DNA from 3 places in the Pectobacterium atrosepticum genome. Region 1 is predicted to be linked to each of the others. Evidence: predicted binding sites of a transcription regulator. Region 1 holds the regulator's gene; each other region holds the start of a gene.
The links. Region 1 encodes ArgR, which controls arginine synthesis, uptake and breakdown. Its sites were predicted from a motif close to ANTGAATAAAAATACANT; they were not measured.
Positions count from the first base shown of each region.

Region 2: argC (N-acetyl-gamma-glutamyl-phosphate reductase) is a predicted target of ArgR. The motif match lies at 1,445-1,462, and genes of this name have one in related genera.
Region 3: argA (amino-acid N-acetyltransferase) is a predicted target of ArgR. The motif match lies at 1,053-1,070, and genes of this name have one in related genera.

Region 1 covers NZ_CP009125.1:637,391-639,667, forward strand. The annotation lists gene tsaD (tRNA (adenosine(37)-N6)-threonylcarbamoyltransferase complex transferase subunit TsaD) at 120-1,133, shown strand; gene argR (transcriptional regulator ArgR) at 1,228-1,698, opposite strand; gene mdh (malate dehydrogenase) at 2,169-2,277, shown strand, end outside.
Region 2 covers NZ_CP009125.1:219,719-221,995, reverse strand. The annotation lists gene argB (acetylglutamate kinase) at 1-264, opposite strand, end outside; gene argC (N-acetyl-gamma-glutamyl-phosphate reductase) at 302-1,306, opposite strand; gene argE (acetylornithine deacetylase) at 1,509-2,277, shown strand, end outside.
Region 3 covers NZ_CP009125.1:1,115,561-1,117,837, reverse strand. The annotation lists gene amiC (N-acetylmuramoyl-L-alanine amidase AmiC) at 1-825, opposite strand, end outside; gene argA (amino-acid N-acetyltransferase) at 1,085-2,277, shown strand, end outside.

The sequences.
Region 1 (2,277 bases):
ATCATAAAACACCCAGCCGCGGCCAGCGCAGAAATCAGGTCGCTTATGGTAGACTATCCGCAGTTTGAAGCAAGCGGCATTTAACGAATTCTCGTATCGTCACCAAAGTAGGAACAGTAATGCGCGTATTGGGTATCGAAACATCCTGTGATGAAACCGGAGTGGCTATTTATGACACGGAGGCGGGTTTACTCGCCAATCAGCTATACAGTCAGGTCAAATTACATGCTGATTACGGTGGCGTCGTGCCTGAGCTCGCCTCACGCGATCACGTGCGCAAAACGGTTCCTTTGATTCAGGCAGCGCTGCGTGAAGCTGGGTTACAGGCTGACGATATCGATGGTGTGGCTTACACCGCCGGCCCTGGTTTGGTTGGCGCGTTATTGGTGGGGGCGACAGTCGGCAGGTCGTTGGCGTTCGCTTGGGAGGTGCCAGCGGTCCCTGTGCACCATATGGAAGGGCATTTGCTGGCGCCGATGCTGGAAGATAATCCTCCAGCGTTTCCCTTCGTAGCGCTGCTGGTTTCTGGTGGTCATACGCAGCTCATCAGCGTGACAGGCATTGGCGAATACCGCTTGCTGGGTGAGTCGGTTGACGATGCGGCGGGTGAAGCGTTTGATAAAACGGCGAAGTTGCTGGGATTGGATTATCCCGGTGGTCCAATGCTGTCGAAAATGGCGCAGGCAGGTGATTCCCAACGCTTTACCTTTCCGCGTCCGATGACCGATCGTCCGGGGTTAGATTTCAGCTTTTCCGGGCTAAAAACGTTTGCTGCGAATACGATCCGTAGCAACGGTGATGACGATCAAACGCGTGCCGATATTGCGCGTGCCTTTGAGGATGCCGTCGTGGATACGCTGGCCATCAAGTGTCGTCGTGCGTTGGATGATACGGGCTTTAAACGACTGGTCATGGCCGGTGGTGTAAGCGCCAATCGAACATTGCGTCAGCGCTTAGGTGAGGTGATGGCAAAACGCGGTGGTGAAGTGTTTTACGCGCGTCCCGAATTCTGCACGGATAATGGCGCGATGATTGCCTATGCGGGCAGCGTACGTCTACTTCATGGTGCGAGCCAGACGCTGGGCGTATCTGTTCGTCCACGTTGGCCGTTGGCTGATTTGCCTGCGGTGTAGTCCGATTGGTACTCGCTACGTGTAGCGGGTCTACACGTAGCAAGGAAAAGGTAGCAAAGAACGAGTAACAAAAAACGGCAGCGGACGAGCGGAATTACAGCTCTTGTTCGAATAGCACCAGAATCGCTTCGTAAAGTTGTTTGACGCTGAAGCCTCTTGCCGGGGTGGTGAAGATGGTGTCATCACCTGCGATGGTGCCAAGAATACCCTCTGACTTCCCTAGTGAGTCCAGCAGACGAGCAATGAGCTGCGCGGCTCCTGGGCTGGTATGGATCACGACGACTGCATCGTTGTAGTCCACGTCCAGCACAAGGTTTTTTAGTGGGCTGGATGTGGTAGGGACGCCGAGTTCAGCAGGGAGGCAATACACCATTTCCATTTTGGCATTGCGTGTGCGCACCGCACCAAATTTCGTTAGCATGCGTGACACTTTGGATTGATTGATATTTTCAAATCCTTCGTCTTGCAATGCGTGAACAATTTCACTTTGAGAGCTGAACTTTTCTTCTTTTAACAACGCTTTGAACGCTTTAACGAGATCTTCTTGTTTTGTCGAATTTCGCATTCTGCACCGGATTAATTGTTATGGTTAATCTCTCTATTATGCAGTTGTGTGAATTTTTATGCAATTAAATTGCGTATAATTCCAGTCTATTTCCCCATATATGCGCTAGTCGCTGTTTTCAAAAAAATTCAGCTTTCCGGATAGTCCGAAAAATGCGTCCTGAGTCACATAAAAGTAAAGGAAATGTTATCAGAATGATGTTGTTTGGACGCCATTGATCGGTGTAATGTAGCCCACTGGTTAAACGCACGTGAATGAACACCACGTTATAGCTCAATAGCTTATTAACTTTACTTACCTTTCAAACGAATGGTCGTTTTTGGTTTATTATTAGAGACATAGCGAATTTTTTTGTCTCTCGTTCATTTGTAGAAAGATAAGTAGATTGGTTTTATCCCCACTTTTATATTCTGTTTATAACCAAATGAATTCACGGCACTTTTTTATTTTACGATAATAAGGAGTTTAGGATGAAAGTTGCAGTTCTCGGAGCAGCAGGTGGTATCGGTCAGGCACTCGCACTCCTCCTCAAAACCCAGCTTCCTTCAGGTTCAGAACTATCCCTCTACGATATCGCTC
Region 2 (2,277 bases), 420 kb from region 1:
CAGCAGCGTCTTGTTGGCTGAACCCGCCAGCGCACCGGTAATGATGTCGATCTGATCGGCAGGCGTGACGCGCAGGCCGTTTTTCTTCACGACAGGCAGCGACAGTTTCTTCATCAGTTCATCCACCAGACAGCCACCGCCGTGCACAATCACCAACGGACGCTGATGTTCCTGACGGTAAGCCACCAGTGCTGTGAACAGGCGCTCCAGCGCTTCTTCGCTATCCAGTAAAACGCCACCTAACTTGATAATTAACGGATTCATTATGCTTCGTGCCTCGAAATGTCGGGACCAGTAGTCATTAAATTAACGATTGGGTTTCAGGGAAACCAAAACGAATGTTCATGCATTGCACAGCCTGTGCCGCCGCGCCTTTCAGCAGGTTATCTTCGGTTGCCACCACGATGAGGTGCTCACCGTCAACGGCGAAACCGATATCGCAGAACGGCAGGCCAACAACAGATTTCAGCGCCGGAACGCCCTTATCATACAGACGAACCAGCGGCTTATCGTGATAAGCGTTGTGATAGGCTTCAGCGACATCCTGCTGGGTGACGCCCGGCTGCAGGCGACAAGTGATGGTTTCCAGAATGCCACGGGCGAAGTTGCCCAAATGCGGCGTGAAAATCACTGGCGTACCGAGATGTGTTGAAATTTCAGGCTCATGGCGGTGGTTGAAAATACCATACGGTTGCAGGCTGACTTCACAGAAGCTGCTGGTCAGTGATGCTTTACGCCCCGCGCCGCTCACTCCGCTCACGGCATTAATCACCGGCCACTGGGCTGAATTCAGCAGTTGAGCATCAAGCAGCGGCTTCAGCGCCAGCTGCGCAGCCGTCGGATAACAGCCCGGTACTGCAATCAGCTGTGCCTGTTTTACGCTTTCAGCGCGCCATTCCGCCAGCCCGTAAACCGCTTTTGCCAGCCAGTCGGTGTGCTGATGTTCGAAGCCATAATAGCGACGATAAAATTCGGCATCCTGTACGCGAAACGCGCCGGACAAATCAAAAACAGTGCAGCCTGCCGCCAGAAAAATCGGGGCCAAATCGTGGCTGACTTTGTGGTCAGTCGCCAGAAAAACAACATCCACGCCCTTCGCCGCTTCTTCAGCATCAGTCAGCGGTTTTACCGGTATATCAATGATGCCTTTGAGCTGCGGATGTAAATCAGAAATCAATTTTCCTGCATCGACACTTTGCGCAGAAACCATCAAAGCGGTTATGTTCATCTGTGGGTGACGGTTCAGGTAGAGCGCAAGCTCAGCGCCGGTATAACCACTTGCACCAACAATCAGCGTATTCAGCATGGGATCCGTATACCTTCTTATTTATCTATGGAACAGGTAACAGGGTTCACCAGCGTCGATACGCTGCTCACCCGCGAAACTCAGTGAAAGTGACGAATCGTCATCGCCGTACCTTTGGGTTTCCTTTCGCCGAGCAATATTGTATTTTTATTCAAAATAAATGCATGAATATTGATACTATCCTAACCAGAGGCTGTCAACAGTGAAGATGAATTTACCCCCTTTTATTGAGCTATATCGGGCATTGATCGCCACACCGTCCATCAGTGCCACCGACAGCGCGCTCGATCAAAGTAATCATACCTTAATCAACCTGCTGGCAGGCTGGTTCGGCGATATCGGCTTCCATGTTGAAGTCCAACCGGTTCCCGGCACCCTCAATAAATTTAATATGCTAGCGCGGATTGGTGAAGGAAAAGGTGGCTTATTGTTGGCAGGGCACACCGACACCGTTCCGTTCGACGACGGTCGCTGGACGCGCGACCCCTTCACGCTGACCGAACACGACAACAAGCTGTACGGTCTGGGCACGGCGGATATGAAAGGGTTCTTTGCCTTTATTCTGGATGCCTTGCGCGATATCGATCCGACCAAGCTCACGAAGCCGCTCTATGTACTGGCAACGGCGGATGAAGAAACGACGATGGCTGGCGCCAAATATTTCTCCGAATCCACGCAGATTCGCCCGGACTGCGCCATCATCGGCGAACCCACCTCGCTGCAACCAGTGCGGGCGCACAAAGGCCATATGTCCAATGCGATTCGTATTCAGGGTCAATCCGGCCATTCCAGCGATCCTTCACGCGGCGTAAACGCGATTGAGCTGATGCACGAGGCAATTTCCCACCTGTTGGTGCTGCGCAATACCCTACAGGAACGCTATCACAACCCAATTTTCCACATTCCTTACCCCACGATGAATCTCGGTCATATTCACGGCGGCGATGCCGCAAACCGTATCTGCGGCTGCT
Region 3 (2,277 bases), 480 kb from region 1:
GGCAGATCGATTAGTAAAGGCATCCGCATGAATCGAAATGAACAAATCGGCACGCTGTTTGCGCGCTTTCGCCACCCGTACACGTAGCGGAATGAATACATCTTCATTGCGCGTCATATACGCTTTCATGTTGGATTCATTATCGATCAGCTTGCGCAGGCGGCGGGCGATTTGCAACACGATGTCTTTTTCACGCGTTTTATTCTTGCCGATCGCGCCGGGATCTTCACCACCGTGGCCGGGATCGAGCATAATAATCAGCGGGCGATCCCGCCCTGCTTTCCCCGCTTTCGGTGCTTCCGCTGGCAGCGTGCGCTCCAATTCGCCTTTGTTGTAGTCCTCCAGCAGCGCCAGTAGCGGATCGTCTTCGTTGTCGTAGCGCCCTGCCGCAGGGTACAAATCCAGCACCAGCCGATGCTTGAATTCGGCCACCGGACCCAGCGTAAAGACTTTAGCCGTCGCCAGCTGCTTAAGCTCCAACACCAAACGCACCGTACTTTTATCAAACTGTCCGATGCGCGCTTCTTTAATCAGCGGATCGTTATCCTGCTGAAACTGGCTGGCTATTTCCTTTAGTACGCTGTTCAGGTGAACATTTTCGATATCCACCACGATGCGTTCAGGATTACTGAGGCTAAACTGTTTATATTTCAGCGAATGATTGGATTCCAGCGTGACGCGGGTATAGGCCGAAGACGGCCAGATGCGTACGGCGATGACCTGTGTCGTCGCAGCCAAACCCACACCACTAACGCTTAATAGCCAGGTTGCTGCTGCGCTTTGTAATAGACGCCGTCGAGTCAGATGATGATTCGAATGAGACATGCCGCTCCGATCTAATTGCTGTGCGCTATCCTGTATTGTCGTGTTGCCAATACACTGGATATGCCATCAAAAAATGAATAAAGGTAAGAATTGTCAAAAACTTTAACGAATCTGCTCCGCCCTGTCATGCAAAAATCATATACAGGCCTTATAACTGGCGGATATCATAAATTTGAAGTATTAACCTCACTTTTCTGGTTAATACTTCCTCTTGCGTTTTACGCTACAAAGAATAAAAATACATAAATTACGAATAAAAATGCAAAGAGGGCTCACAGTGAAGGAACGTAGTACAGAGCTGGTTCAGGGCTTCCGCCATTCAGTTCCCTATATCAATGCCCACCGTGGCAAAACGTTTGTCATCATGTTAGGTGGCGAGGCCATTGAACATGCCAACTTCTCTAGCATCGTAAATGATATTGGGCTGTTACACAGTCTGGGGATCAAGCTGGTCGTCGTTTATGGTGCCCGTCCCCAGATCGATGCCAACCTGACAACGCACCACTACGAGCCCCATTATCATAAAAATACCCGTATCACCGATAGCGCCACGCTGGAGCTGGTCAAACAGGCAGCAGGTATGCTGCAACTGGACATCACCGCTCGGCTGTCGATGAGCCTGAACAACACACCGCTGCAAGGTGCCCATATTAATGTCGTCAGCGGTAATTTTATTATCGCGCAGCCGCTTGGCGTTGATGACGGTGTGGACTACTGCCACAGTGGCCGTATTCGTCGTATTGATGAAGAAGCGGTTCACCGCCAGTTGAATAGCGGCGCGATTGTGCTGCTTGGCCCAGTTGCTGTTTCAGTCACTGGTGAAAGTTTCAATTTAACCTCAGAAGAGGTTGCAACCCAGCTCGCCATTAAGCTGAAAGCAGAGAAAATGATCGGCTTCTGCTCGTCACAGGGCGTGACCAACGAAGAAGGCCGCATCATCTCCGAGCTGTTCCCTGACGATGCGCAGCAGCGTATTGATGTACTGGAACAAGCTGGCGATTACCACTCTGGTACGGTCAGATTCCTGCGCGGTGCAGTCAAAGCCTGTCGTAGCGGCGTGCGCCGTAGCCACCTGATCAGCTATCAGGACGACGGCGCGCTATTGCAGGAACTGTTCTCACGCGACGGAATCGGTACGCAGATCGTGATGGAAAGCGCCGAGCAGGTTCGCCGTGCGACCATCAATGACATCGGCGGTATTCTGGAATTGATCCGTCCGCTGGAAGAACAAGGCATTCTGGTTAGACGCTCGCGTGAACAGCTGGAAATGGAGATCGACAAATTCACCGTCGTGGTACGTGATAACCTGACCATCGCCTGTGCCGCGCTTTATCCGTTCCCGGAAGAAAGCATCGGTGAAATGGCCTGCGTCGCGGTTCACCCGGATTACCGCAGTTCATCACGTGGCGATATGCTGTTAATGCGCGTTGCCGCTCAGGCGCGCCAGCAGGG